Regions from separate parts of the Nocardiopsis eucommiae genome, predicted to be linked through region 2. Evidence: riboswitches for the same ligand, from Rfam matches in the RefSeq annotation. Region 2 holds a riboswitch; the other holds the start of a gene.
What was found. Region 2 has a riboswitch for cobalamin ahead of metE (5-methyltetrahydropteroyltriglutamate--homocysteine S-methyltransferase). Riboswitches for the same ligand answer to the same signal wherever they lie in the genome.

Region 1: it holds a riboswitch for cobalamin, as region 2 does, so the genes downstream of both, ACRWK8_RS04345 (CoA-acylating methylmalonate-semialdehyde dehydrogenase) here and metE (5-methyltetrahydropteroyltriglutamate--homocysteine S-methyltransferase) in region 2, are expected to answer to the same signal.

What each region holds. Positions count from the first base shown of each region.
Region 1 covers NZ_CBDRIY010000005.1:1,553-14,775, forward strand. Annotated here, with positions in the region: gene ACRWK8_RS04335 (TetR/AcrR family transcriptional regulator) at 382-981, shown strand; gene ACRWK8_RS04340 (MFS transporter) at 1,020-2,300, opposite strand; adenosylcobalamin (AdoCbl) riboswitch at 2,476-2,621, shown strand; gene ACRWK8_RS04345 (CoA-acylating methylmalonate-semialdehyde dehydrogenase) at 2,620-4,119, shown strand; gene ACRWK8_RS04350 (acyl-CoA dehydrogenase family protein) at 4,116-5,258, shown strand; gene ACRWK8_RS04355 (enoyl-CoA hydratase/isomerase family protein) at 5,258-6,364, shown strand; gene mmsB (3-hydroxyisobutyrate dehydrogenase) at 6,361-7,287, shown strand; gene ACRWK8_RS04365 (hypothetical protein) at 7,460-7,870, shown strand; gene ACRWK8_RS04370 (beta-1,3-glucanase family protein) at 8,036-9,211, opposite strand; gene ACRWK8_RS04375 (methyltransferase) at 9,350-10,384, opposite strand; gene ACRWK8_RS04380 (bifunctional 2-methylcitrate synthase/citrate synthase) at 10,602-11,738, opposite strand; gene ACRWK8_RS04385 (MmgE/PrpD family protein) at 11,812-13,223, opposite strand, start outside.
Region 2 covers NZ_CBDRIY010000054.1:245-16,633, forward strand. Annotated here, with positions in the region: gene ACRWK8_RS24580 (polysaccharide deacetylase family protein) at 1-1,294, opposite strand, end outside; gene ACRWK8_RS24585 (polysaccharide deacetylase family protein) at 1,415-2,938, opposite strand; cobalamin riboswitch at 3,162-3,369, shown strand; gene metE (5-methyltetrahydropteroyltriglutamate--homocysteine S-methyltransferase) at 3,525-5,801, shown strand; gene ACRWK8_RS24595 (DUF3558 domain-containing protein) at 5,886-6,917, opposite strand; gene ACRWK8_RS24600 (coiled-coil domain-containing protein) at 7,519-8,604, opposite strand; gene ACRWK8_RS24605 (methionine ABC transporter ATP-binding protein) at 9,308-10,264, shown strand; gene ACRWK8_RS24610 (methionine ABC transporter permease) at 10,261-10,992, shown strand; gene ACRWK8_RS24615 (MetQ/NlpA family ABC transporter substrate-binding protein) at 11,061-11,915, shown strand; gene ACRWK8_RS24620 (GH1 family beta-glucosidase) at 12,284-13,681, shown strand; gene ACRWK8_RS24625 (LacI family DNA-binding transcriptional regulator) at 13,827-14,858, shown strand; gene ACRWK8_RS24630 (hypothetical protein) at 14,967-15,191, shown strand; gene ACRWK8_RS24635 (hypothetical protein) at 15,286-15,951, shown strand; gene ACRWK8_RS24640 (D-alanyl-D-alanine carboxypeptidase family protein) at 15,973-16,389, opposite strand, start outside.

The DNA.
Region 1 (13,223 bases), on a different contig from region 2:
GCGCCGGGAGCGGGTTCCGGACGTCTCGGCAAGTGAATAGTTAGGAACCCGAACGATTTACCGTGGGTGGCGAATTCGGCCCTCGGGGAAATGGTGGCCCTGTTGAGGGATAACTTCCGTGTGGAGGGAACCCTTTCCGGGCAAGGGTTCTGCGGCGAGTGGAAGGCGGTTGTCGGTACCAGATCACTTTGCAATAAACTCCCGGGCTACCGGTGTTCGCTCCGAGGCTGCCCCCAGGCCCCGGAACGCCGGTCACATCCCGTCATCCAGCCCGGAAGACATCCCGCTCCTTCGGTCTCTCGGTCCGTTTCGGGACCACCGTCCCAATGGCCGGTCCCGCGTACCATCGAGAACCGAGTTCCCACTCGATAGGGTCGCCTCATGCAACACCCCCCGGACACGCTCCACGCTCGCAAACGTCGTAAGGCGAGGGCCACGATCGTGTCAGCAGCCTTCCAACTCTTCGCCGAACACGGATTCGACAACGTGACGGTCGCGGCCATCGCGGAACGCGCCGAGGTCGGCCGCACGACCTTCTTCCGGTACTTCGGTGACAAACAACAGGTGCTGTTCGCCGACGACAGCGCCGAGGTGGACCGCATGTGCTCCTACGTGCGCGAACGTGCGGACCTGAAGCCGGGGACCGACCTCGGGGACGCGCTCGCCCTGCTCCGTGAGGCCGCGACCGCCAGCGGACCCACCGCCCTCTCCCCGGCGCACTCGGCCGTGCTCGTGCGGCTCCTCAGGGAGAGCATCGACCTCAGATCCCGCTACCTGCTCACCCGCCAACAGAGGGCGCTCCGCCTGGCCGGTGCCCTGACCGAGGCCGGGACGGCGGAGAACGTCGCCGTCCTGGCGGCCCACACCGCCATGGCCTGCGACCTCACGGCGATGCGGCTCGCGGAGGGCCCCGAGGCCTACCCCGCCCGGGTGGACGAGGCCCACGGGCTCCTCCGCACCCTCGGGGCGTCCGGGGGATGACCGGATCGGGGCGCGACCCTCCTGCCCCGATCCCGTGCTCACCGGTCGTGCTCGCGCACCAGACCGACCAGCCTGCGGCCGAAGAACACCACCACCGCCAGACTGACCGCGCTCACCAGTGCGTAGGGGACACGGAGCGCGTCAGCCTGGCCCAGGGTGGGTGCCAGGACGGCCACCAGGACGCCTCCAGCCGCCATGCCCACGGCGCTCATGCCCCAGCTGACCGTGCGCATGGCGGCGTTCACGCGCCCGAGCAGGTGGTCCGGGGTGACGCGCTGGCGGATGGAGGTCATCGCGACCGCGTAGCCCAGCACCAGGCCGCCGCTGAGGAGATACACCCCGGCCACCACGGGGGTGAGCGGGAACAGCGCCACCAGCAGGTACAGCAGCCCGCTCGCGGCCAGACAGAACGTCGGCAGGGTTCCGTGGGGCAGCGCGGAGCGCAGACGGGAGACCACCTGCCCGCCGATCACCCCGCCGATCGCGGCGAAGGCCATGAGCAGGCCGAACCCGGTCGACCCCAGCCCCAGGACGTCGCGGACGAACAGCACCTGGGTGGAGAGCAGGGTGGCGTAGGCGGTGTTCACGAACACCGCGATGACGGCCACCGAGCGCAGCAGCGGCTGGTCCCACAGGGCCCGCACGCCCTCGACCACGTCGCTCCACACACCGCGCGGCGTCCGCCCGGCGGAAGCAGGGGAGGGCGTTGCGGTCGTCGCGGGGGTGGTCGCGCGGACCCGCAGGAGCGCCACCACCGACACCAGCAGCGCGGCGACGTTGAACAGGAACGGCGCGAACAGGCCGAGGACCAGCACGAACCCGCCCAAGGGGCGTCCGGCGAACTCCTGCGCGACGACCGCCCCGGACCGGACGTGTCCGTTGGCGCTCTCCAGTCGTTCCCTGGGGACCAGCGCCGTCACCGTGGTCTCGGCGGCGGTGTCGTGGCAGACCTCCAGGGCACCGAAGCAGAACGCGAAGGCGGCGAGCAGGGGGATCGAGGCCCAGCCGGAGAACACCACCAGGGCCAGCAGCGCCCAGAGCAGCATCCGCAGCGCGTTGGCGGAGACCATCAGCGTGAACCGGGGCAGGCGGTCCACCAGCACCCCCGCGGGGAGCGCCAGGAGGAGCCAGGGGAGTCGGCCCGCGGTGGCGACGGCGGCCACGAGCGCGGCGTTCTCGGGGGCCAGGGAGGACGCCAGCCACGGGACGGCGATCATCGCCACGCCGTCGCTCAGGTTCGAGGCCAGGGACGCGGACCAGAAGGCCCAGAAACGTCCGCCGAGCGGCGCTGACGACGGGCGGGGGGTGGGGTCGGACACGGGGGGACCACCGACTTTCCGCGCCGGTGTCTCGGGTGGCTCCGGAGAGGGGGCACCGGCACACAGCTCCACGCTAACCGCGACCCACTCGGGGCACGCGGGCCGCGTGGGCGACCGGCGCGGGCCGGAGACCCACAACGCGTCGCCTCGGGGTCTGGATTTAGTAGGACGTCCAACTATATGGTGAGGGGGCCGAGGAGCGGGGAAGCTGGTGCGAATCCAGCACGGTCCCGCCACTGTGACCGGGGGAGACTCCGGAAGTCAGGCCACCGCTCGCGGCCCGAGATTCGTGTGGTCCACGAGGATGGAGCGAACACGCATGGTCAGCGAGCTGACGCATTTCGTGCATGGCAGGAACGTCCCGGGCCGGAGCGGCCGCTTCGGTGACGTCTACGAGCCCAGCACCGGTCGGATCAGGGCGAGGGTCCCCCTGGCGGACCGGGCGGAGACCGAGGCGGTCATCGCCGACGCCGAGGAGGCACAGGTCGCCTGGGGTTCCTGGAGCCCCCAGCGCAGGGCGCGGGTCCTGCTCAGGTTCCTCCAGCTGGTCGAACCCGAGCGTGAGTCGATCGCCCGGGCCCTGTCCGCCGAACACGGCAAGACCGTGGCCGACGCCCACGGCGACCTCCAGCGCGGACTGGAGGTGGTCGAGTTCGCGGCCGGGATCCCGCACCTGCTCAAGGGCGAGTTCACCGACAACGCCGGGGCCGGGATCGACGTCCACTCCCTGCGCCAGCCCCTGGGCGTGGTCGCGGGCATCACCCCGTTCAACTTCCCGGCGATGATCCCGCTCTGGAAGGCCGCACCCGCTCTGGCCTGCGGGAACGCTTTCATCCTCAAGCCCTCGGAACGCGACCCCTCGGTCCCGCTCCGGCTGGCCGAGCTCTTCCTGGAGGCCGGACTCCCGCCCGGCGTGCTCAACGTGGTCAACGGCGGCAAGGAGACGGTGGACACCCTGCTCACCGACCCCCGCGTGGCCGCGGTGGGCTTCGTGGGCTCCACCCCGATCGCGGAGTACGTCTACTCCACGGCCACCGCGCACGGCAAGCGGGCCCAGTGCTTCGGCGGGGCCAAGAACCACATGGTCGTCATGCCCGACGCCGACCTGGACCAGGTCGCGGACGCCCTGATCGGCGCCGGGTACGGGTCCGCCGGTGAGCGCTGCATGGCGATCTCCGTGGCGGTCCCCGTGGGCGAGGAGACCGCCGACGCCCTCGTCTCCAAACTGACCGAACGCATCGCCGGGCTGACCGTGGGCGCCTCGGACGACCCCGACGCCGACTTCGGACCCCTGGTGTCCAGGGACGCCCTCGACCGGGTGGACGCCTACGTCGCCCTGGGCGTGGAGGAGGGCGCCGAACTGGTGGTCGACGGGCGCGGCCTCAAGGTGAAGGGTCACGAGGAGGGCTTCTTCACCGGGGCCTCCCTGTTCGACCGCGTCACCCCCGACATGCGCGTCTACCGGGAGGAGATCTTCGGCCCCGTGCTGTCCGTGGTGCGCGCGGCCGACTACGAGGAGGCCCTGCGACTGCCCAGCGAGCACGAGTACGGCAACGGCGTCTCCGTCTTCACCCGGGACGGCGACACCGCGCGCGACTTCTCGCAGCGCGTCAACACCGGCATGGTCGGCGTCAACGTGCCCATCCCGGTGCCGGTCGCCTACCACACGTTCGGCGGCTGGAAGAGGTCCGGCTTCGGAGACCTCAACCAGCACGGTCCCGACTCGATCCGCTTCTACACCCGCACCAAGACCGTCACCTCGCGCTGGCCCTCCGGGGTCAAGGAGGGCGCGGAGTTCACGATCCCGGTCGTCCGGTGACCGCCGCGATCACCGACGAACAGCGCGCGCTGGCCGAGACCGCGCGCGGGTTCGCGGACGAACACCTCGCACCGTTCGCCGTCGGCTGGGACCAGACCAAGCACTTCCCGGTCGACGTGCTCCGCAGGGCCGCCGACCTCGGCATGGGCGGCCTCTACGTCTCCGAGGACTCCGGCGGCACCGGGCTGACCAGGCTCGACGGCGCCCTGGTCTTCGAGGCCCTGGCCACCGGATGCCCGTCCGTGGCCGGGTACCTGTCCATCCACAACATGGTCGCCTGGATGGTCGACCGCTACGGCGACGCCGACCAGCGCGCCCGCTGGCTGCCGGGTCTGTGCTCCATGGAGACCCTGGGCAGCTACTGCCTCACCGAACCCGGCGCCGGTTCCGACGCCGCCGCGCTCAGCACCCGGGCGGTCCGCGACGGGGACGCCTACGTGCTCACCGGGTCCAAGCAGTTCATCTCCGGCGCGGGCGTCTCCGAGGTGTACGTGGTGATGGCGCGCACCGGTGGCGTCGGCGCGGCCGGGATCTCCGCGTTCGTCGTGCACCGCGACGACCCGGGGGTGTCGTTCGGTGCCGACGAGGCCAAGATGGGCTGGAACGCCCAACCCACCCGTCAGGTGCTCATGGACGGGGTCCGGCTGCCCGCCGACCGCCTCCTGGGAGGCGAGGGCGACGGCTTCCGGATCGCGATGAACGGGCTCAACGGCGGGCGCCTCGGCATCGCCGCCTGCTCGCTCGGCGGCGCCCTGGCCGCCCTGGAGCGCAGCACCGCCTACCTGGGGAGCCGCGAGGCCTTCGGCGCCCCGCTGATCAACGCCCAGGCGCTGCGGTTCCGGCTCGCGGAGATGGCCACCGAACTGGAGGCCGCCCGCTCCCTGCTGTGGCGGGCGGCGGGCGCCCTGGACGACGGGGACCCCGAGGCCGCGCACCTGTGCGCGATGGCCAAGCGGTTCGCCACCGAGGCCGGGTACACCGTCGCGGACCAGGCCCTCCAGCTCCACGGGGGGTACGGCTACCTCACGGAGTACGGCATTGAGAAGATCGTGCGCGACCTGCGGGTGCACCGAATCCTGGAAGGAACCAACGAGATCATGAGCCTCATCATCGCTCGACGACTCACCGGGGCCGCCTGATGACCAGCGACAGGAACACCGGCGAGGACGACGCCTCCGTGCTGCTGCGCGTGGAGGGCACGCTCGCCCGAGCCACGCTCAACCGGCCGCGCGCCATCAACGCCCTCGACCACGCCATGGTCCGCGCGTTCGCGGACGCCCTCACCTCCTGGGAGAAGGACGAGGGCGTGTCGGTGGTGCTGCTCGACGGCGCGGGGGAGCGCGGCCTGTGCGCGGGCGGCGACATCCGCGCCATCCGGGCCAGCGCGGTGAACGGCGACCGCCAGGCCGCCGACTTCTGGCGGGACGAGTACCACCTCAACGCGCAGATCGCCCGCTATCCCAAGCCCTACGTCGCCCTCATGGACGGCGTGGTCATGGGCGGGGGCGTGGGGGTCTCCGCGCACGGCGGGGTCCGCGTGGTCACCGAACGCTCCAAGGTGGGCATGCCGGAGACCACCATCGGGTTCGTGCCCGACGTCGGCGGCACGTTCCTGCTCTCGCGGGCGCCCGGTGAGACCGGTACCCACCTGGCGCTCACCGGCACGCCGATCGGCGCGGCGGACGCGGTGTACACCGGCATGGCCGACCACTACGTGCCCTCCGAGCGCCTGCCCGACCTCGTCTCCGCGCTCACGGAGGCGGCCACGGAGGCCGACGTCACCGAGGCCGTGGCCCGTTTCGCGGAGGGCGTCCCGGCCGCGCCCCTGGAGTCCCGGCGCGGGTGGATCGACGCCTGCTACTCCGCCGACACCGCCGAGGAGATCGTGGCGCGACTGCGCGAGCACGGTGATCCGGAGGCGGCGAAGGCGGCCGACACCATCGGGGCCAAGTCCCCGACCGCCGTGAAGACCACCCTGGCCGCGCTGCGCCGGGCCCGTCGCCTGGCCGGACTGGAGGAGGTCCTCGAACAGGAGTACCGGGTGTCCACGGCCGCGCTGACCTGGCCCGACCTGGCGGAGGGCATCCGCGCGCAGGTGATCGACAAGGACCGCGACCCCCGGTGGTCCCCGGCCACGCTGGCGGGGGTCACCGACGCCGACGTCGAGCGCGCCTTCGCGCCCGCCCCGGACGGGCCGGTCGGCCTCGCCGAACCGCCAGCCACGGCCGACGGGGGTGCGCGATGACCGCGATCGCCTTCGTCGGACTCGGCAACATGGGCGGGCCGATGGCCGCCAACCTGGTCGCCGCCGGGCACGACGTCACCGGTTACGACCTGGTCCCCGAGGCGCTGGAGCGGGCGGCCGGTGCCGGGGTCCGGGTGGCCGGGTCCGCAGCCGAGGCCGTGGCCGGGGCCGACGTCGTCATCACCATGCTGCCGAGCGGTCGCCATCTGCTCGCCGCCTACCGGGGCGACGGGGGCTCGGAGGGCCTGCTGGCGGACGCCCGCCCCGGAACGCTCTTCCTGGACTGCTCCACCGTGGACGTGGCCGACGCGCGCGCGGCCAACGCCGCCGCCGTGGAGGCCGGGCACCGGGCCATGGACGCCCCGGTCTCCGGAGGGGTGGCGGGGGCCGAGGGCGGGACGCTCACCTTCATGGTCGGCGCGGAGGAGGCCGACCTCGCCACGGCGCGGCCTCTGTTGGACGTGATGGGCGGCAGGGCCGTGCACTGTGGTGGCCCGGGTGGCGGGCAGGCCGCGAAGATCTGCAACAACATGGTGCTGGGCGCGTCGATGCTCGCCGTGAGCGAGGCGTTCGTGCTGGGCGAGCGGCTGGGCCTGACCCACCAGGCGCTGTACGACGTGATGTCCACGGCCTCGGGGCAGTGCTGGTCGCTCACCTCGTACTGTCCGGTCCCGGGTCCGGTGCCGACCAGTCCGGCCAACAACGGCTACCGGCCGGGGTTCGCGGCGGCGCTGATGGCCAAGGACCTCGGTCTGGCGGCCAACGCGCTGGAGGAGACCGGGGTGGAGGCGCTGGTCGGGAGCCGGGCCGCCGAGGTCTACCGGGCCTTCGTGGAGGGCCTGGACGGTGAGCCCCGGGACTTCTCCGCGATCGTGGAGTCGGTGCGCGAGCGCTCCGGCGGGGCGGAGCCCGCCACGGAGTGAGTCCGGCGGACGCGGCCCGGGTGACCCGAGGGGACCCGGGCCGCGCGTCGTCCGGGTGATCGGGACCGGCACGGAGGGCGGAACCAGGGTCCTCCGCGAGGCGTCTCACGGAGGGTCAGGCCCGGGACGAGGTCCCGGACGATCGTCACCCCAGCACGGAGCTGCATCCCCCATGAATCCCAAACCCGGCGCGCTCACGGCCGTCCAGGTCATCCTCTTCGTCATGTCCGGCATCGCCGGCCTCGCCCTCCTGCTGGCCCTGGTGGGTGTGAGCGCGGTGAGTTCGGGGCAGCTGGAGAGCGCCACCGGAGTGAGCCCCGGCGCCTTCTGGCTGTTGATGCTCGTGGCCCTCGCGACGACCGTCTTCTACGTCTACGTGGCCGCCACCGTCGGTCGGGGCGGACACCGCACCCGGACCCTGGTGCGCGTGGTGGTGGGGGTCGGCGTCACCTCCGCGCTGATCAACATGCTGACCGGGGAGAGCGGCATCGTCGGCCTCGTGCTCATGGTCGTCGTCCTCATCCTCAACGAGGGCGAGTCCGCCAGGCGCTGGTACGAGGAGACCGAGCACCCGACCCGCTGAGCCGGCCGGGGACGGAGACCGGGAAGCCTGACGGAGCCGTCCCCGCCCCGACCGGCTGACAGGGAGGTGCGCGCCCCGGCCGCCCGGCCTCCCATCAGACCGGTCGTCCGGGGCGCGCGTTCGTGGGGCCGCGCCGTGGCGGCTTCCTGGAGCGCCGTCAGGTCCCTAGAACGGCGTCAGGGTGATCTCCAGTCCCGACGGGCCGTGGTCCTGGATGTAGGACGCGAAGTCCTCGACGTCGTCGAAGGCGAACCCGTACGCCTTGCCGTCCTCGGTGTGCTCGTGGAAGGTCCCGGCGTAGCGGTTGGCGATGTCGGCCAGGTAGAACTCGGCCGGGTCGTTGGTGGGCTGGGCCGCGTGGTCCAGCAGGGTGGCGCGGTTGAGCGCCGCCCCCACGATCGCCGCCACGGGGCCGGTGATCCCGTCGTTGGGCGCGGCCAGGGCGCCGTCGCAGAAGAACACGTCCCGGGTGCTGGGCCGGGCGATGGGGGAGACCCCGCCGTCGAACAGCAGCTCGTCGCCCTGCACCCGGCCGGTGAAGGTCCCGGCGTTGGTCGTGACGCTGAGGTCGGTGCCCGCGTAGTGCGACCACACCTGGTCCACGTACGGGTCGAAGTAGTCGGTGGGGAAGATCCCCGCGTCGAGCCCGTGGCCGGGGGCGATGATCCGGTGGCTGTCGTAGACCAGCGGTGAGAAGTCCGGGTCGGCGGCGAGGGTCTCGAAGATCGCGTCGCGTCCGCCGGGCAGCAGGAAACCGGTGCTCTGGTCCTCGTTCCCGGTCAGCCGGATACCGATCGGCACGCTGAACTGGTCCACCATCGAGGTGTTGCAGAACATGCCGTCCTCGTTGTGGGTGAACTCCACCGAGTCGTGCAGGACGTCGAAGCCGTGGTCGTCCTCGACCCAGCCGGCGGGGAGCTGGAGGGCGGGGTTCCCGTCACCGTCCTCCACGATCCGGATGCCGAGCTTCCCGCCCATGGCGAAGTAGATCCGGCCGGACATGTACGGGAGCGTCATGCCGGAGAGGGCGCCCAGGGGGATCGAGTAGTCCGTGTAGCCGTCGTCGGTGTTGTCGTCCACGCTGACGGGGTGGGGCGTGCCCTCGGCGTCGACCCGGCAGTGGACGTCGTCGACCAGGTCGGTGCCGACGACGTAGACGAGGACCTCGTCGTCCCCGAAGCGGCCGCTGTTGTTGGTCACGCTCACCGGGAGCGCTCCCAGGTTGGCCGTGTTCGAGACGGGGGTGATGCTCTGGGGGCTGGTGGCGCAACCGGTCGCGCCGAGCAGGGGAGCTCCGGCGGCGATCGTGGCGCCGCCCAGGAAGAGCCTGCGGTTGATCATGTACGAACTCCTCAGTAGCGGGTGTGAAGAGGTGCGCACCATGGAGCCAGTCCGGGGGCATCCGCGTCAACGGGGTCAGCGGCGGGAATTACGTGGTGATCACGTTACCCGTGGTGACGGAGGTGTATGTGGCGTAGATCACATCGGGTGGCCGGGGGTCAGCTCCACCAGGGCGACCCCCTTGTGCCGGTGGCTCCCGGCGACACACAACCCCGCCCGTTCGGCCAGGGCCGCCAGTTCGTCGGTGCTCCGCTCCCGGCCCTGGAAGAAGGCCAGCATCCGCAGGTCCAGCTCGCTCACCACGTCCTCGGCGGCGTGCTCGGCCACCAGCACCGTCCCGGTCGGACCGGCCGCCTCCGCGCACCGCCGCAGGATCGTCACGGCCGACGCGTCGTCCCAGTCGTGCAGGATCCACCCCAGCACGAAGGCGTCGCCGGTCACCGGAAGCGGATCGAAGAAGCTCCCCGCGACGGCGTCGGCGCGGTCGGCCAGACCCGCCTCCCGGAAGTTCGCGCGCGCCGCAGCCACCGGACCGGGTAGGTCCACCACGGTCCCGCGCGGCCGGGGGAAGCGCTCCAGCAGGGTGAGCAGCAGCGCGCCGTTGCCGCCGCCCACGTCCACGACGTGGTCCAGCGCCTGCCACTCGTACATCTCCGCGATGGTCTCGGAGTGGTTGACCATCCGGCCGCTCATGAGCTCGTCGAAGGACCGGGACAGCTCCGGATCGGCGGACAGGTCCTCCCAGAAACCGGAGCCGCCGAAACGCAGGGAGTAGGCGCTCCGGCCGGTGCGCAGCGCCTCGGCCAGCTCGGACAGACACAGGTCGGCGCGCCCGTGTGCGCCGTCCCCGGCGAACCAGGGTAGCCGGGAGTACGGGTGGTCCGTCCGCAGGCAGTCCCCGACCGTCGTGAGCGCGAACCGGCCCCCCTCCAGGGTGAACAGGCCCTCCCCGGCCAGGTACCGCAGCACCCGTGCCAGGCCGTCCGGGTCCGCCCCGACCGCCGCGCCGAGCTCGGCGGCCGTGCGCGGCCCCTCGGCCAGGTGGTCCGCGACCCTCAGCGTGGCCACCGCCCGGATCGCCATCGGGGTGACCGGGCTGGCCAGCGACCACAGCCGCGCGGACGCCTCCCTGGCCTCGTCGGTGCTCACGTGTTCCCCACGCTCTGCGCTCATCCGGCACGCTCCCGTCCTCGGCCCGCGGTCTCCCCCGGACACTACCCAGCGGGGGGCGTCCCATGGGAGGAATCTCCCCACACGCGGCGAACCGGGGCCCGCACCACGGGCGGCCCCTCCGCGTCACGGTGCCCTCGCGCGGACGTGTCACGGGGCGGTGACACCGTCGGCCCGGCCCCGAGGGAGACCGGGCCGGGCCGGGGTGTCCCGGCGGCGGTCAGCCCGCCAGGCGCTGGGCGGGCAGCGGCACCGGACGGCGCTCGCGCCCCGTGTAGCTGCTCAGAGGGCGGATGAGCGCGTTGGCCTCCTGCTGCTCCAGGATGTGCGCGGTCCACCCGGTGATCCGGGCCATCACGAACAGCGGCGTGAAGGTCGGGACCTCGAACCCCATCAGGTGGTAGGCGGGGCCCGCCGGGTAGTCCAGGTTCGGGTGGATGCCCTTGCGGGCCACCATCTCCGCCTCCAGGGCTCCGTACAGCTCCATGAGCTCCTCGGCACCCCTGAGCGCGGCCATCCGGTCCAGCGCCGCGCGCATGGTCGGCACCCTGGAGTCCCCGTGCTTGTACACGCGGTGCCCGAAGCCCATGATCTTCCGCTTCTCGGCCAGGGCGGTGTCCAGCCAGTCGGAGGCGCGCTCCGCCGAACCGATCTCCTGGAGCATGTGCATGACGGCCTCGTTGGCGCCGCCGTGCAGCGAACCCTTCAGGGCGCCGATCGCCGCCGTCACGGAGCTGTAGATGTCCGACAGGGTGGAGGTCACCACCCGGGCGGTGAAGGTGGAGGCGTTGAAGCTGTGCTCGGCGTAGAGGATCATCGACACCTCGAAGCAGCGCACCACCTCGGGCTCGGGGACCCTTCCGAAGCACATGTGGAAGAAGTTCTCGGCGTGCCCCAGGCCCGGGTCCGGCTGGATCGGGTCCAGCCCCCGGCGCCGCCGGTGGTCGGCGGCGACCACCGTGGGCAGCTTGGCCAGCATGGCCTCGGCCTTGGCCCGGTTGGCCGCCACCGAGGCGTCGTCCTCGGCGGGGTCGTCCGCGCCCAGGTAGCTGATGGCGGTACGCAGCACGTCCATGGGGTGCGCGGTCTCCGGGAGGCGGCGCAGCAGGTCCAGGGTGTGCCGGTCCAGGGCGCGGTTGGCCCGCTCCCGTGCGGTGAACTCGCGCAGCTGGCCCGCCGTCGGCAGCTCCCCGTACCAGAGCAGGTACGCGACCTCCTCGAACGTGCACGAGGCGGCCAGGTCCTGCACCGGGTAGCCGCGGTAGGTCAGCGAGTTGGAGGCCTCGTCGACCATGGAGATCTCGGTGGTGTCGACCACCACCCCGGCCAGGCCCTTGCGGATCGCCGTGTCGGTCATGCTCACCACATCCGTTCGGATCGTGAAGTCGGGGACGCCTTCGGCGAAGGCGTCGTCGGAGGCGTGTGCGGCATCAGAAGATCCCCTTGGAGGTCGGCAGGTCGCCCGGCGCGGTGTCGGGGTCCTCCATGAAGGACAGCTGGCGGACCTCGTCGGTGGTGAGCTCGGGCAGGCGTTCGACCAGGTCCAGGAAGCGGTCCTGCTCGGCGCGGGCGACGATCCCCTCGGAGAGGGCACGGAACTTGGCGACGTAGTCAGGGCGGGTGAAGGGACGGTCACCGAGCGGGTGGGCGTCGGCCATCGCGATCTCGTCCTCGATCACGGAGCCGTCCGCCATCTCCACCACCACACGGCCGCCGAAGGCCTTCTCCTTCGGGTCCGTCGCGTGGTAGCGGCGGGTCCACTCCGGGTCCTCGACCGTGCTGATCCGGTGCCACAGCTCCACGGTGTCCGGACGCTGGGCGCGCTCGGGAGCGTAGGAGCGCTCGTGGTGCCACTCGCCGTCCTGGAGGGCGACGGCGAAGATGTAGGGGATGGAGTGGTCCAGGGTCTCCCGGCTGGCCCGGGGGTCCATCTTCTGCGGGTCGCCCGAACCGGTGCCGATCACGTGGTGCGTGTGGTGGCTGGTGTGGATCGTCACGGAACGGACCCGCGCGGTGTCCCCGATCCTCGGGCCCAGACGTCGGGCCAGGTCGATGAGGGCCTGGCTCTGGTACTCGGCCGAGTGCTCCTTGGTGTAGGTGTCCAGGATGCCGCGCTTGGCCTCACCCGGGCCCGGCAGCTCCACGAGGTAGTCGACGCCCGGCCCGCTCAGCAGGCGGGCGATGAAGCCGTCCTCGCCCTCGTAGGCGGGGGAGGGGGCGCCCTCGCCGCGCATGGCGCGGTCGACGGACTCCACGGCCATCTTCCCGGCGAACGCGGGCGCGTACGCCTTCCAGCTGGAGATCTCGCCCTTGCGCGACTGCCGCGTGGTGGTGGTCACGTGCAGGGCCTGCTGGACCGCCTGGTAGACGGTCTCGGTGTCGAGCTCCAGGAGGGTGCCGATCCCGGCCGCCGCCGACGGGCCCAGGTGGGCGATGTGGTCGATCCTGTGCTCGTGCAGGCAGATGCCCTTCACCAGGGCGACCTGGATCTCGTACCCGGTGGCGATGCCCCGCACCAGGGCGCGGCCGTCCCGGCCCAGGTGCTGGGCGACGGCGAGGATCGGCGGGATGTTGTCGCCGGGGTGCGAGTAGTCGGCGGCCAGGAAGGTGTCGTGGAAGTCCAGTTCCCGGACGGCCACGCCGTTGGCCCAGGCCGCCCACTCGGGGGAGACGCGTGTGGACGGCGGGGTGCCCATGATCGCCGCGCCGGGGTTCAGCGGGTGCCGGGTGGCCTGCGCCCGCGCGCTGCGGACGGGGCGGCGGCGCAGGGAGGCGGCGGCCACGGCGGCGTTGTCGATGACCCGGTTGCCGATCATCTCCACCACGGCGGGCTCGACCCTGA
Region 2 (16,389 bases):
CCGTCCAGGCGACCTCCGCCATGCCCTGCGCGGCGATCTCCTCGTGGACGGCGTCGTTGGTGGCACCGAAGGGCGGTCGGAACTGCTCGACGGTGAAGCCGGTCTGTCTGCGGACCATCGCGCTCACCGCGGCGGTCTGCGCGGCCAGCCGATCGGGGTCCATCCGGTTCATGTGCTCGTGTTCGTCGCCGTGACTGGCGATCTCGTGCCCCTCGGCGTAGGCGCGCCGCAGCACGCTCGGCCGGGTCAGGGCCGGTCCGCCGTTGAGGAAGAACGAGGCGGTGACCTCCTCCTCGGCGAGGAGGTCCAGCAGGCGCGGAGTGGCCTCCACCGGGCCGTCGTCGAAGGTCAGGGCCACGCACCTGGTCTCGCCGTCCTGGCAGTCCACCCCGGGGTCACCGGCGTTGACCACTCCGGGCGGCGGCCCGACCTCGGCGTCGTCCGGCCTGCCCGGGGGCAGTTCCAGGTCGGGCTCCTCCACCAGTGCGGCCTCCCGGGCGCGTGCGCCCAGGTCCGAGAGCAGGGGAGCGGCCCGCTCGTGCTCGACCACCACGGCCCTGCGACCGGGGGAACTGTCGGGGACGTGCCCGTCGACGATCGGTGACAGGTGGCCGTCGTCGAACTCGACCACCAGGTCCCCCGAGGAGTTGAACCCGATCGAGTCGTAGGTCCTCAGGACGGGGTGCAGGGCGTCGGGGTCCACGTGCTCGTCGTCGGCCAGTTCCTCGCGCGCGAGGGCGTTGAGTCGGACCAGCTCCTCCTGCCCGCGCAGCAGCTCGGTGGAGGAGGACACGGAGCGCTCCCGGGCGTCGTACCAGTACGTCGCGTGGCCCTCCCGCAGGCCGTGCATGTCCTCCTCGGTCCTGACCAGCCGGACCCCGAGGACCCCGTCCCCGGCGGCGACCAGCTCCCAGGCGACGTCCAGCCGCACCGGATCGCGGGTCCCGGCACGGAAGTCACGGACCTCCTGGTCGACCCGCGCGGCCAGACCCTCAGCGAAGTCCCCGGCCCCCTCGAACTCCGGGTAGGCGACGCTGACCTCCACGCCCTCGGGCTCGTACGGGTGGCCGGTGAAGTCACCGGCGTCGCCCCGCCACTCCCCGACACCGTCCCCGGCCGCGTCGGCCAACACGGTGAGCCGCAGCGGGTCACCTCCGTCCACGCCCGTCGTCCCGGTCCCGCACGCGGCGAGCGGGAGGGCCAGCAGAAGCGCGACCCCCGCCCGGAACGGGTGTGCCCGGACCGGGCGGGGCGGGGGAACGGTCCGGCCCGGCCCAACTCTCCTCGACGCCAAAACCCGACTCCCTCGTCCCTGCTCCTCACGGCTGCTGGGAGCAACATAGGGGACGGCACCCCGGCCCCTCCGACGCTGTCCACATGTGGACAGCGGTCCGGGACCGGGGCTCGGGTCGGGTCACTCCGTGTCGCTCGGGGACTCCTCCGGAGCCTCCTCGGGCACGCCGTCGACGTAGGTGCGGCCCGGCTCGGTGGTGCCGAGCAGCTGGGACACCGTGACCATGGAGTACCCGCGTTCGTCCAGTTCACGGATGACGTCGATCGACGCGTCGATGGTGGTGGGGTGGATGTCGTGCATCAGGATGATGGCGCCGTCGGACGCGCCGTCCAGCGCGCGCTCGCGCACCACCTTCGCCTTGCGGTCCCGCCAGTCGTTGGTGTCCACGCTCCACAGGATCTGCGCCAGCCCGAGCTCCGCCGTCACCTCCGCGACCGTGCCGTCGGTCACCCCGTACGGCGGTCGCATCAGGTCCATCGTGTAGCCGGTCTCCCGGTGCACCAGCGCCTGCGTCGCCTCCAGGTTCTCGCGGACCCCGCCCGCCGAGAGCTCCGTCAGGTCGGGGTGGTCCAGGGTGTGGTTGGCCACCTCGTGCCCCTCGGCGTAGGTGCGGCGTACCACCCACGGGTGCTCCCTGACCGGGAGGCCGGTGACGAAGAACGTGGCCTTGGCATCGTGCGCGGCCAGGGCGTCCAGCAGCTCCGGGGTGCGTCCGCCCGGGCCGTCGTCGTAGGTGAGCGCCACACACGTGGTGTCGGGCGCGGAACAGTCGACCGAGTCGTCACGCGGGGCCAGCACGCCGGGCGCCGCCGGGACCGAGCCGTCCTTGTCCGCCTCGGGAGCCTCGTCGATGGAGAACTCGCGCACCCCCGTGGTCGCCGCGTCGCGGACCCGCAGCCCGAGGTCGGAGAGCAGCGTCTCGGCCTCGTCCCGGGGCAGCACCGCGTGCACACGGCCCGCGTCGGCCGGGGCGACCTGGCCCGCGTCGAACTCGACCACGAGGTCGCCGTCCGGGTTGAATCCCACGGAGTCGTAGAGCGAACTGATCGGGTGCAGCGCCGAGGGAACGGCGTCGGTGTCGGACACCGCCTCACGCACCCGCTCGTTCAGGTCGGTCAGCTCCGCCTGCCCGGCGAGGAGGTGGCTCGAACCGTGGACCGCGCCGGTGTCGGTCTCGTACCAGTAGGTGCTGTGTCCCTCGCGCGTCTCCTCGGAGTCCGTCTCGGTGGTGGTCATCCGCACGCCCACGATCCCGTCGTCGGCCGCGGTCAGCCCCCACTCCCCGTGGAACGTGCGTGCGCCGGGGACGGCCGCCTCGAAGGCCCGCGCCTGGGCGCTGAGGGTCCGTTCCAGGAAGTCCGACAGCGGCTCGGCGTTCGGGATGGACGGGTAGGTGACGGAGACGTCCGCGTCCCCCTCGTGGGCGAGGGTGATCTCCTCCGTTCCGGGGACCGCGTCGGGGGTGACCGTGGTCAGTTGGTCGGGTTCGCCGGTGGCCGGGGGTCCGTCCCCGGCTGACTGCTCGCCGTCGCCCGCCAGGGCACTGTCCTCCAACAGTCCGACGGGTCGGGACGCCGACAGCACCAGCCCCAGCAGGACGACCATCGCGATCGCGACCGTGACAAGGGGTCGGTCGGGAGCCATGGTCTGCCGGTCTTGCTGCTTCACCTGTGGTTCTCCACGTTCATCGTCTGACGAACGTTCGTGGGGGAGGAGGGGGAGCGCTCCCCCACGTAACGCTGATTGTCGGTTGTGATGCCGCGAACCCGGCACGGGTTCACGCCGAGTGGCCGAGGGCCACGCCGGGTGCATGGGCGGAGGGGGCGCTCCCTATACTTGCAGCCGTGGAAGGTACACGCTCCACCCTTGGTCACCCCGGAAGCCTTCCGGGGCGGGCGTTGCGTGTCGAGAGAGGGAACCCGGTGCGAGTCCGGGACTGCCCCGCAGCGGTGAGTGGGAACGAACGTCGCCACAAGCACTGGTGATCCGACCGGAAAAGTCGGAAACTGGGAAGCGGCGACCAGTAGGAACCCGGCGGAGACGCCGGAGACGCCCACGAGTCCGAAGACCTGCCTCCACCCGGCGGCGCACCCGTGCCGCCGGTGGTCCCGTGCCCCGAGGGAGGGCCGAGGGCGGAGACAGCCGAGCGCCGTAGGCGCTCCCTCGGCGTGTCCGCGCCTTCGTTCGCCTCGCGGCCGGTACCCGGCTTTCGACGAGGGAGAGAAGCTCCATGCCCAGCACCCCGGCCGCCCGGCCGTCCGTGCGTTCCACCGTGCACGGTTATCCGCGCATCGGCCCCGACCGCGAACTCAAGCGCGCCAGCGAGTCCTACTGGAAGGGCGGCACCACCGCCGCCGAACTCGACGCCGTCGCCTCCGAACTCCGCCTGGGCGTCTACGCCCAGCTGCGGGAGGCGGGCGTGGACGACCTGCCGTCCAACACCTTCTCCTTCTACGACCAGGTGCTGGACACGGCGGTCCTGTTCGACCTCGTGCCCTCCCGCTTCCCCTCCCCGGCCCAGGCCGGGGACCGGGACGAGCAGCTGCGCCGCTACTTCGCGCTCGCCCGGGGCGAGCAGGGCGCTCCGCCCCTGGAGATGACCAAGTGGTTCGACACCAACTACCACTACCTCGTCCCCGAGCTCTCCCCGAGCACCCGGCCGCGCCTGGTCGGTGACAAGCCCGTAACCGAGTTCCGCGAGGCCTCCGAGGCCGGGTTCAGGACCCGTCCCGTGCTGGTCGGTCCGCTGACCTTCCTCCTGCTGGCCAAGGCGGCCGACGACGCCCCCGAGGGCTGGGAGCCGATCGAGCTCCTCGACCAGCTCCTGGACGCCTACGCCCGCCTGCTGTCCGACCTCAGGGCCGCCGGCGCCACCGAGGTCCAGCTCGACGAGCCGATCCTGGCCACGGACGACGGCCGCTCGGCCGTCGGTCACCTGGAGCGCGTCTACCAGCGCCTGGGTGCCCTCACCGACCGCCCCTCCCTCCTGGTCTCCACCTACTTCGGCTCCATCGGCGCCGCCGCCCTGCGGGTCCTCAAGGACTCCCCGGTGGAGGCGGTCGGCCTCGACCTGGTCACCGACGCCGAGGGCGTCGAGGACCTCGCCGCGGTCTCCGGCCTCGGCTCCACACGCCTGGTCGCGGGCGTCGTCGACGGCCGCAACGTGTGGCGGACGGACCTGCCCGCCGCCGTGGCGGAGCTGGGCACGCTGCTCGCCCTCACCGACGAGCTGACCGTGAGCACCTCCTGCTCGCTGCTGCACGTGCCGATCGACCTCGACGCGGAGACCTCGCTCGCCCCCGAGCTGCGTGCCGCGCTGGCCTTCGCCAAGCAGAAGGCCGAGGAGGTGGCCCTGCTCGGCCGTGTCCTCACCGAGGGCGAGGACGCCGCCTTCGACGCGGCCGCCACCGGCAACCCGTCGTTCACCGACGCCCGTGTGCGCGCCCGCCTGGACGCCCTGGGGCAGGACGCCTACGAGCGGCCCGAGGACCGTGGCGCTCCCACCGACGTCACCCTGACCACGACCACCATCGGCTCCTTCCCGCAGACTCCCGAGCTGCGCCGTGCCCGCGCCGCGCACCGCAGGGGCGAGCTGTCGACCGAGGAGTACGAGCGGACCCTGCGCTCGGAGATCGACCGCGTCATCGCGCTCCAGGAGGAGATCGGCCTGGACGTCCTCGTCCACGGCGAGCCCGAGCGCAACGACATGGTGCAGTACTTCGCCGAGCAGTTGGAGGGCTACGCCACCACCGAGCGCGGGTGGGTGCAGTCCTACGGTTCGCGCTGCGTGCGCCCGCCGATCCTGTTCGGTGACGTCTCGCGCCCCGAGCCGATGACGGTCGAGTGGATCACCTACGCCCAGTCGCGCACCGACAAGCCGGTCAAGGGCATGCTGACCGGCCCCGTCACCATGCTCGCCTGGTCGTTCGTCCGTACCGACCAGCCGCTCGGCGAGACCGCCCGCCAGGTGGGTCTGGCCCTGCGGGACGAGGTCGCGGACCTGGAGCGCGCGGGCATCCGTCACATCCAGGTGGACGAGGCGGCCCTGCGTGAGCTGCTGCCCCTGCGCGAGGAGCAGCGCCAGGCCTACCTGGACTGGGCGGTGAACTCCTTCCGCCTGGCGACGTCCGGGGTGGCGGCGAGCACCACCATCCACACGCACATGTGCTACTCGGAGTTCAACCAGATCGTCGGCGGCATCGAGGCGCTGGACGCCGACGTCACCAGCGTCGAGGCGGCCCGCTCGCGCATGGAGCTCGTGGAGGCCCTGGGCGCGCGCGGCTACAAGCGGGGCATCGGACCCGGCGTGTACGACATCCACTCGCCCCGGGTGCCCTCGGTCGAGGAGATCGAGGCCTCACTGCGGCTGGCGGCGACGCACGTGGACGCCGGGAACCTCTGGGTCAACCCGGACTGCGGTCTGAAGACCCGTGGCTACGCGGAGGCCGAGCAGGCGCTGCGCAACATGGTCGAGGCGGCCCGCCGGGTCCGCGCCGACCTCGCCTGACGACGGGGGCGGAACACGAGGAAGGGGGCCGCGGCGATGCCGCGGCCCCCTTCGGTGCCCGGGCCGACACACGGCCCGCACGGGTCAGCCCCCGACGATGGCCAGCGCCTCGTTGGCGGCGTTGACCATGATGTCCTGGGTGTTGTCCGGCAGGGCGAGGTCCTCGTGATCACCCGAGGTGGTGTCGAGGTAGTAGGTCACCGAGATGATCAGGTTGTCCTGACGCAGCAGCAGGCTGGCCTCGGGAAGCTTGTCCCCGAGCAGGTCGGTCTTGGTGATGACCAGGTACGCCTCGCTCCCGATCTCCAACTCCTCGTCCACCTCGACGTCGTCGGCGTCGTAGCGGTCCGACTCGGCGCCGCCACGGACGCGCTCCAGCGTGTACTCGATGTCCTCGGAGGCGGCCTCCGGGGAGTCGCTGGCGCTGTAGGGCAGCTTGAAGCCCACCTCCAGCGAGCCGAAGCCCTCGGTGGGACTGCTGTCCGGGAGGTCACCGAGGTTGGAGCAGCTCGACGTGTTGTCGGAGACGTACTTGCTGCCGCTGTCGCGGAGGACGAAGTCCGTCTGCACCTGGTCGGTGAAGGCCTCGCAGGGCTCGGTGGGCAGGGCGTGGGGCGGGTCGCCGAGGGCGCCGTTCGAGGCGGGGGTCTCCTCCTCGACCGGCTCCTCCTCCGCGGGCTCCTCCTCCACGACCTCCGATGACTCGTCGGGACCGGAGGCGATCTCCCCGCCGTCGTTGCCGTTGGTGACGAGCATGACGACCACGGCGATCACGAGGACGACGATGACCACGCCGCCGCCGATGACCACCCAGAGACCGGCCTTGCTGCCCCCGCCGCCCTGAGGCGGCTGCGCGGGCGGGTACCCACCGGGGCCCACCGGGCCGACGGGACCGCCGGGGCCGGGGCCGTAGGGCGGCTGGCCGCCCGCGTACATGCCCTGGTCGGGGCCGGGTGCGCCCGGGTAGGGGCCCTGGCCGTAGCCGGGCTGACCGCCGGTGGCGGCGTCACCGTAGGGGTTCCCCTGCGGCGGGCCGTAGGGCGGCTGTCCTCCGGTGCCGTCCCCGCCACCGTAAGGATTCTGCGGCGGCTGGTTGTAAGGTCCGTTTTCGCTCATGGCTCCCCTCGCCCGGTGATGTGGTGACCGTCTTGTGTGAGGCGCGCGTTCGCGCCCGTGGGTTCTCACGAGTTCCCGTGGTGGCCACCGGCTGATCGCCGGGTGGATGACAGCACGGGGAACCGTGGGGGAGGTGGGCCCGCCTCGTACGCCGTGACCGCGGGCGAGAGCGGACGGGCGTGGGCGGGAGTTCCCCGTGTCGTGAGGAGGTCCCCGGTTCCGACGGGGCGCCGACCGCCGCGTGTGGAGCCAGCGGGTCGGTTCCCCGCAGGTCAGGGTCGGGACGCCTTGCATCTTAGCCCTGACCGGTGTCAACGCGGCAGGCCGGACCTGGGGTAGGAGGGTGAATCGTCATCGTTTCGTGCTTCTGACACACCAGCTCGTCATTTGCGTGACTTGATCGTGATGTCCACCCATGGACAGAGCGATCGGAACTCGGGTAAGGGGCGTGTCGGAATTCGGGTCCTTGGTCCCGTCAGGCGTGGGCGCGGAAACCACCGGCGACCTGCGTGACCGTTCCGGGCGCCCGCCGGTGTGCTTGGTGAGGCGCCCGTGGCCGGAAGTGGCCAGTGGGAGCACGCGCCCCACCGGCCGACCAGCGTCAGAACATCGAGATGTGCACGTGGTCGAAGTGGTTCTCGGTCATGTTGCCCCGGTCGGACATCGCCCGCCAGCCCTCGTCACCGCGTCTCACGTCCCAGATCTGCTGGCGGTAGATGACGTACATGATCCCCAGGTCGTCGGCGTTCTCCATGGCCCACTCCGAGATCTCCCAGCCGCGTTCGATCTCCTCCTCGCTGGGCATGCCGCCGTTCGGGTCGAGCATGAAGTCGCAGGCCCGGCCCTTGGGGTGCTCACCGACCACGAAGCCGCCGTCCGGCCGGTAGCACCCGACCCCGCCCACGTCGTCCCCGCGCCCGAACTTCTCGATCACCAGGTCCCGCATCTGCTCGGTGCGCGGGGTGATGCTGTTGTGCGGCTGCATGGGCTGGCTCGGGTGGTCCGCGATCAGGACGTGCACCTCCGACCTGCGGTCCTCCAGTTCGGTGAGGTCGTCCGAGGCCGCGTCCAGGCGCTCCTGGGCGTTCTCCTGGGCCACCTCGTCACGGGAGAGCGCCTGGTTCAGGTGGTCGATCTTCTCCTGGTTGGTGGTGGTCAGGTAGTCGATCACCACGGCACGGTCGATGACCTCGTCCGGCTCCGCCTCCACGAACAGCGACATGGACGGGTCGATCCCGCTGCTGGTGTAGGTGGCCACGGCCAGGGAGACCACCTGGTCACGGGCCTCGCTCACCTCCTCACGGGTGGCCTCGGCGCGGCCCTCGGCCCGTTCGGCCTCCTCCATCACCGCCTCCATGTCGCGCAGCTCGCCCTCGTACTCCTCGGTGAGGGTCTCGGCCCGGGACTTGAGGTCGCTCATGCTCTCCGGCTCCCGTGGCGGGGTCGGGGCGGCGGAGGCGGGCAGGGCGACCACGGCCGTGGCGGCGCACAGGGAGAGGGACAGCGCGGTGACCCGGACACCACGGGAGGGCAGGAGGCGGGACAGACGGGACCCCGCCACGGCGGACAGCGCGCGTGCGCCCTCCGCGAGGTCGGCGAAGGCCTCGGCCCGGCTGCGGGCCGGGGGGTCGGGCGCCCAGAAGTCGGCGTGCTCGTCGCCGGTGGGCCGTGGACGGCCGAACCCCACCGCGCCGGTGGGGCGCACTGTGTCTGCGGTCTGCGCTGTGTCCTCGAAGTCCTCGAACTGCACGGTGGTCGCTCCTCGGGCCCACGCGCGTCCCCCTGCGGGCACGGGGCGCTGTGGGTGCGTCTGCTCGTCGTTCCCGGGCGGGCGCGGCGGCCGTGGGGCTGCGGCGGCCCTCGGTGCTCACGGCGCGTGTGCGCCAAGGGAGAGTCACGGGACGGTAATGAGTGTAGGCACTCACGAGGACCTTCGGGTGGGAGTGGATCGGACGTCACTCCAACAAAAGCCTCGATGTGTTGTAAATAACCATATTCAGGCCAAGTGTTTTGCTGAACCAACCCGGCCGGGCATGGTTGAGTTGGTGCCGTGAAGGCTCCTGAGCACGGCAAAGCGACCCCCGTCACCATGGCGGACACCACCCGGCGGTGCGTTCCGCTGCCCGGCGGCCGCTGTCGCATGCCCCGTTAGCCACCTCCGCCACCGAGCCGCGCCCGGCGCCCCGCGCCGGAGCCGCCTCCCCGGGGCCGTCCTCCACGCTCCCGCGGCCGCCGGACGTACCGGCGCGTCGCCGCCGCCCGCCAGGTGAGCGCTTCGTACGCTCGGGTGTGGGCGTCAACCCCACGCTGAGTCCAGAGCGCTCCCGTGTCCGCGAGCGGCCTCAGGGACACCACCGCCAGACGTCGATGGGAAAACCGTGATTGACGCAGTGGGTCTACACAAGACCTACAGGTTGAAGAAACGCCAGGTGCACGCCCTCAACGGGGTGGACCTGCATGTCGAGTCCGGCGAGATCTTCGGGGTCGTGGGCCAGAGCGGTGCCGGAAAGAGCACCCTCCTGCGCTCGGTGAACCTGTTGGAACGCCCCGACAGCGGCAGCGTGCGCGTGGGGGAGGAGGAACTCACCTCCCTGCGCGGTGCCCGTCTGCGCGCGGCCCGGCGGGGGATCGGCATGGTGCACCAGCACTTCGCCCTGCTCTCCTCCCGTACGGTCGCGGGCAACGTCGGCTTCCCCCTGGAGGTCGCCGGGGTCTCCCGCGCCAAGCGTGCCACCCGGGTGGGTGAGCTCCTGGAGCTGGTGGGCCTGGGCGACAAGGCGCGCGCCTACCCCTCCCAGCTCTCGGGCGGGCAGAAGCAGCGCGTGGGCATCGCCCGCGCCCTGGCCTCCGACCCCCACGTCCTGCTGAGCGACGAGGCCACCTCCGCCCTGGACCCGGCCACCACCGACTCGATCCTGTCCCTGCTGCGCCGCCTGCGCGACGAGCTGGGCCTGACCATCCTGCTGATCACCCACGAGATGGACGTGATCAAGCGGATCTGCGACTCCGCCGCGATCATGGAGGACGGCGCGTTCCTCGAGTCCGGCCGCGTACTGGACCTCATCGGCACCCCGGGGTCCCTGCTGGCGCGCTCCCTCTTCCCCCTGCCGGACAACGGCGGCCCCGAGAGCGTGGTCATCACCTACCCGCGCTCCTTCGACGAGCCCTTCATGTCCGAACTCACCCGCCGCTTCGACGTGGACGTGAACATCCTCGGCGGCGGTGTGGAGCAGGTCGCCGGACAGTCGGTGGGACGCCTCAGCGTCGACATGCGCGGGGAGCGCCGCCGTGAGGCGCTCAGCTACCTGTCCGAGCACGGCCTGCTGGTCGAGGAGGCCGGAAAGTGACCATCAACCCCGCCGACGTCCTCGTCCTCGCGCAGGAGGGGAACGCTCTCACCGCCATCACCGACTTCGTCGCCGACTGGCCCGACATGTGGCCCAGCCTGTGGCTCGGCACCCAGGACACCATCTACATGGTGTGGTGGGCGACCGTCTTCAGCGTCCTGGTCGGCCTGCCGCTGGGCGTGCTGCTGGTCGCCACCGACCGGGGCGGCCTCGTTCCGGCCCCCGCGGTGCGCGCCGTGCTCAGCGCGATCGTCAACGTCGGCCGTTCCCTGCCCTTCATCGTCCTCATGGTGGCGGTGCTGTCACTCACCCGCTTCCTGGTCGGCACGACCCTGGGCCCCACGGCCGCGATCGTCCCGCTGAGCATCGGCGCCATCCCGTTCTTCGCCCGCCTGGTGGAGACCTCCCTGCGCGAGGTGGACCGCGGGGTGATCGAGGCCGCGCACGCGATGGGCACCCGCAAGTTCACGATCGTGGGCAAGGTGATGCTGCCCGAGGCCATGCCCGGCCTGATCGCGGGTCTGGTGATGACCGTGGTCACGCTCATCTCGTACTCCGCGATGGCCGGTGCCATCGGCGGCGGAGGCCTGGGCGACCTCGCCATCCGCGAGGGCTACCAGCGCTTCAACGACCACTACCTGTGGGCCACCGTGATCCTGCTGATCGTCATCGTGCAGGTCGCGCAGAGCCTGGGTGACCTGCTTGTGCGCAGGCTGTCCCGGCGCTGACCCCCGCCCCCCGACACACCCCTCGCCCCCCTCCAGAGTTGACCGGAACCGACCGCAAGGAGACAGCGATGACAGGGACGAACGTGCTTCGGGGGGTCGCCGTGGCCGGCGCCGCGGCGGTCCTCCTGGCGGGGTGCGGGAGCCCCAGCGAGCGGGCGGCCGACGACGGCGGGGAGGAGGGCGTCGTGACCCTGCGGGTCGGCGCCACCCCGCTGCCGCACGCGGAGATCCTGGAGTTCGTCAACGACGAGCTGGCGGCCGACGCCGGACTGGCGATCGAAGTCGTCGAGTACACCGACTACAACCAGCCGAATGCGGCCCTGGCCGAGGGCGAGCTCGACGCGAACTACTACCAGACGGTGCCCTTCCTCGAGGAGTACCTGGAGGGCAATCCGGACACGGACCTGTCCTACGTGGCCGACGTGCACCTGGAGGCCTTCGGCCTGTACTCCGAGAGCCTCACGGACCTCGACGACCTCCCCGAGGGCGCGAGCATCGCCGTGCCCAACGACGCCTCGAACATGGACCGTGCCATGCGCCTGCTCGCCGAGCAGGACGTGATCACCCTGGCCGACGACACGGACGGCCAGGCCACGGAGTCCGACATCGAGGACAACCCGTCGGACGTCACGATCACCCCGGTGGAGGCGGCCCAGCTGCCGCGCTCCCTCCAGGACGTGGACGCGGCCGTGGTCAACGGCAACTACGCCCTGGAGGCGAACCTCACCGAGACCGCCAACGCGCTGGCCTGGGAGGAGACCGAGGACAACCCGTACGCCAACGGACTGGTGGTGCGTTCGGAGGACGTGGGGTCCGAGGACCTGGTCCGCCTCAACGACCTCCTTCACAGCCAGGAGGTGCGCGACTTCATGGAGGAGCGCTGGCAGGGGATCGTCATCCCGGTCGGGCCGGGCACGGACTAGGCCGTGTTTGTGGATGCTTTCGCCGGTGGCGGCGGAGCCGCCATCGATGCGAGCGGCCGCCAGGCCATCTCTCGCAAGACGAGGAGCGAGAGGCAGCCCGGGGTTGGCTGTCCGAGCTTCATCGGCGCGGCGAGAGGCAGCCTGGCAACGCGAGCGCGGAATGATCCACAAAACACGGACTAGGGTCTCCCGCTCTCCCAGAGGGCCCCGGTGGGACTCCCACCGGGGCCCTCCGCCGTACGGGACGGACGGTAACGGTTGAATCTCGGGGAGGCGTCACTCCGTTGACTCGCGACAGGGCGTCTGCTTCGGTGAATGGGAGCGCTCCCAACGACGTCCACCCGCCACGGAAGGTGCGTACCGAAGCAGTGAGCAACCCCAACGACTTCCCCGAAGGCTTCCTCTGGGGGGCGGCGACCGCCTCCTTCCAGATCGAGGGCGCCACCACCGCCGACGGCCGAGGCCGCAGCATCTGGGACACCTTCGCCGAGACCCCCGGCAAGGTCCTCAACGGGGACACCGGTGACCCCGCCGACGACCACTACCACCGCTACGCCGAGGACGTCGCGCTCATGCGACGGCTCAACCTCGGCGCCTACCGCTTCTCGGTCGCCTGGCCGCGTGTCGTCCCCGACGGCACCGGCCCCGTCAACCAGGCCGGGCTCGACTTCTACGACCGCCTGGTCGACAGCCTCCTCGAAGCGGGCGTCCAACCCTGGGCCACCCTGTACCACTGGGACCTGCCCCAGCCCCTGGAGGATGCCGGAGGCTGGCCCGTCCGGGACACCGCGTACCGGTTCGCCGACTACTCACGGGTGGTCGCCGAGGCGCTCGGTGACCGGGTCACCCACTGGATGACCATCAACGAGCCCTGGTGCGCCGCCTTCCTCGGCTACGAGAACGGCCACCACGCCCCGGGCCGCAAGGACCCCGCCGCCGCCCTGGCCGCGACCCACCACCTGCTGCTCGGGCACGGTCTGGCGGCCGAGGCGATCCGCTCCACCGGCCACCCCTCCAAGGTCGGCCTGGCGCACAACCAGGCGGTCATCCGGCCGCACGGCGCCAACGCCGCCGACGCCCGGGCCGCGCGCCGCGCGGACGGGGTGCGCAACCGCATCTTCACCGACCCCCTGCTCAAGGGCGCCTACCCGGCGGACGTGGTGGCCGACCTCGCGGACGTCAGCGACTTCTCGTTCGTGCTGGACGGCGACCTCAAGACGATCTCCACGCCCCTGGACTTCCTCGGGGTCAACTACTACTCGCCCGAGTTCGTCGCGGGCTCGGCCGAGGGCATCGACCCCGCCCTGGTCAGCGGCGACGGCGACGCGTGGCTGGGCGCGGGCCCCGACGAGGTCCACGTGTCCCAGGGGCTCCCCGTCACCCACATGGGCTGGGAGATCGACCCCACCGGTCTGTACGACGTCCTCCAACGCCTGGCGGGCGAGAGCGGCGGCGTCGACCTGTACGTGACCGAGAACGGCTGCGCGTTCGAGGACACCGTCAGCGAGGACGGCGCCGTCCACGACCCCGACCGCACCGACTACTACGAGGGCCACCTGCGGGCCGCGAGGGAGGCCATCCACGCCGGGGTACCGTTGCGCGGTTACTTCGCCTGGTCACTTCTGGATAATTTCGAGTGGGCATGGGGATACTCCCGCCGGTTCGGGATCGTCCACGTGGACTACGAGACGCAGGAACGCGTGGTCAAGGACACCGGGCACTGGTACGCGGAGCTGGCCAGGACCGGACGGTTCCCCGAGCGGTAGACCACCGGTGGCGGACCGTGAGCGTTCGTGGGGTGCCGTCGTACGGACGGACGCCGCACGAACGCTCACGTGGTCGACCCGTGCCCGACCGCACACACAACCGCCGCCCGGGCGACCGGCGGCACGACGTCCAAGGAGCCCACAAGTGGCCAAGAGTGGCGGTCGGCAGCGGCCGACCCTGGAGATGGTGGCGGAACGGGCCGGGGTCGGCCGCGGCACCGTGTCCCGGGTGATCAACGGGTCGTCCCAGGTCAGCCCCCGGACCCGTGAGGCCGTACACGCCGCGATCGCCGAGCTCGGGTACAGCCCCAACCAGGCGGCCCGGACCCTGGTCACGCGCCGCACGGACACGATCGCCCTGGTCGTCTCCGAGGCGAGGGACCGCCTGTTCGCGGACCCCTTCTTCGCGGACATCATCCGGGGGGTCAGCTCGGTTCTGCACGAGCGGGACCTCCAGCTCATGCTCACCACCGCCCGGGGCGAGGCCGAGCACAAGCGCGTGGGCGAGTACCTCAGCGGCTCGCACGTGGACGGTGCCCTCCTGGTGTCGCTGCACCGGGACGACCCCCTCACCTCCCGCCTGGCCGAGTCCGGCGTGCCGGTGGTGCACGGCGGCCGCCCGTACTCCGAGGCCCAGCCCGCGCCGTTCTGCGTCGACATCGACAACCTCGACGGAGCTCGGGTGGCCACCCGCCACCTCCTGGACTCCGGGTACGCCAGGATCGCCACCATCACCGGCCCGCAGGACATGAACGCCGGTGTGGAACGCCTGCGGGGCTACCGCGAGGGCATGGCCGCCGCCGGTCGCGAGGTGGACGAGCGCCTGGTGGTCCAGGGCGACTTCAGTGTGGAGGGCGGTGCCGAGGCCATGGCCCGCCTGCTGGACCAGGGAGGCGAGCCCGACGCGGTCTTCGCCGCCTCCGACATGATGGCCGTCGGCGCCATCCGCGCGCTCCGGGAACGCGGCCTCAGCGTGCCCGGGGACGTCGCCCTGGTCGGTTTCGACGACACCCTCATGGCGCGGCACAGCGACCCGTCGCTGACCACCGTCCACCAGCCCACGGTCCAGATGGGCCAGGAGATGGCCCGGCTGCTCGTGGACGTCGCGATCCCGCGCACGGCGGAGGCCGAGACCATCCTCCTCGACACCCGGTTGGTGGTGCGCGACTCCGCCTGACCCCCGGCGCGGCCCCGCTCACCGGCACTTTCGCGCCCGTGGCCGCTGGACTCGCGTGTGCCGCCTGTGCGAGGCTGGTCGCGATTTCGCGGAGGACGGCGGGGGCACATGAAGTCGACGCGGGAACCGACCCACACCAGGTGCGCGATCTCCGCGTGCGGTTGGTGCGACCGGAACGGCGACCTCTGCCGGTTCTGCGCCGGGACGGGGTGGTGGCGGCCGGAGCGGCCCCACCGGGAGGTCAACGGGCTGGTCGTCTGGCACCGGGTCGACGAGCCGTGCCGTGGGTGCGCCGGGACCGGCAAGGAGCACGGGTCGACTGCCGCCTCCTGACCCGTGCCATCGGGGGCCGCCCCCCGCGCCCCGTACCGAGGGGCGCCCCGACGGCGAGCCCGTACGGAGCTCGTGAACCGAACGTGGAGGAACTGTGCGCTGGGTCACCTACCTGTCACCGAGCGGTGGCGGTGCGCGCGTGGGCGCGCTGGACGACGGTGACGTGATGGGCAGCCCCGGGGGCCGGAGCCTCGGTGAGCTGCTGGAGGGCGGCGACGACGCCCTGGCGGCCGCGCACCAGCGGGCCGTGGACGGCGCGATCGAGATCATCGTCGAACCCGAGGCGCGTATGTGCGCCCCGGTCCTGCCCACCGGGCCGGTGCCGGTGCTCGTGGGCGAGCGCGAGTACGCGATCGGCCCCGAACTGGTGCGGGGAGTCGACGACCCCGTGGCGCCCGAGGCCCGGTCCGCCCGGGTGGGCGTGGCCGCCCTGGCCGGGGGATCGGGGCACGCGAGCGCCTACACCCCGGCCTGTCTGTGGCTGGACGAGGCGGGCGAGCCCGTGGAGCTGATCCTGGGGCCCGTCCTGACCACCTCCGACGAGCTGTCCGGCGACGTGCTGGAGCTCAGCACCTCGGTGGACGACGAGGAGAACGGGCACGGCCGGGTCGAGCCCGACCACGACTGGCTGGTGTCGGGGCCGGGCCGGATCCGCGCTCTGCTGCCCGTCGCCACCCCCGTGCTGGAGGCGGACGAGGAGCTCTTCGTGGACGCCGGGGAACTGGGCACCTACGAGGTCAGGGTCGGTTCCCAGGTCTGAGCGGTTCGGTCGGGCCCCGGGTCAGGGGGTGTACTCCCAGTGCCAGGGCTCGAACCCGTCCCGGGCCCACTCCGGGTTCTCCCATCCGTGCTCCGGCGCGTGGTCGAGCATCCACCGGTGCTCGGGGGTCCCGAGTTCGTGCACGCCGCCGCACAGGTCCACGGCGACGCCCAGACCGTGCGCGCTGGTGCCGGGCCGGGCGGCCATCCCGGGCAGCATCTCCTGGAAGAGCCGGACCTGCTCGTGATACGGGCGGTAGGAATCGGTCACGCACATCGGGCGGCCGAACTCTGACCGGAATTCACCGTCGAGCTCGATGAACGCGGCGGCCGCGTCGGCCCTCAGCCGCTCGCCGGGCTGCGGCAGCGGGCACAGCGACGTGTCCGGCACCCTCCCGTTCTCGACGTCCGACGTACCGCCGCCCGCGCAGCCGCCGGG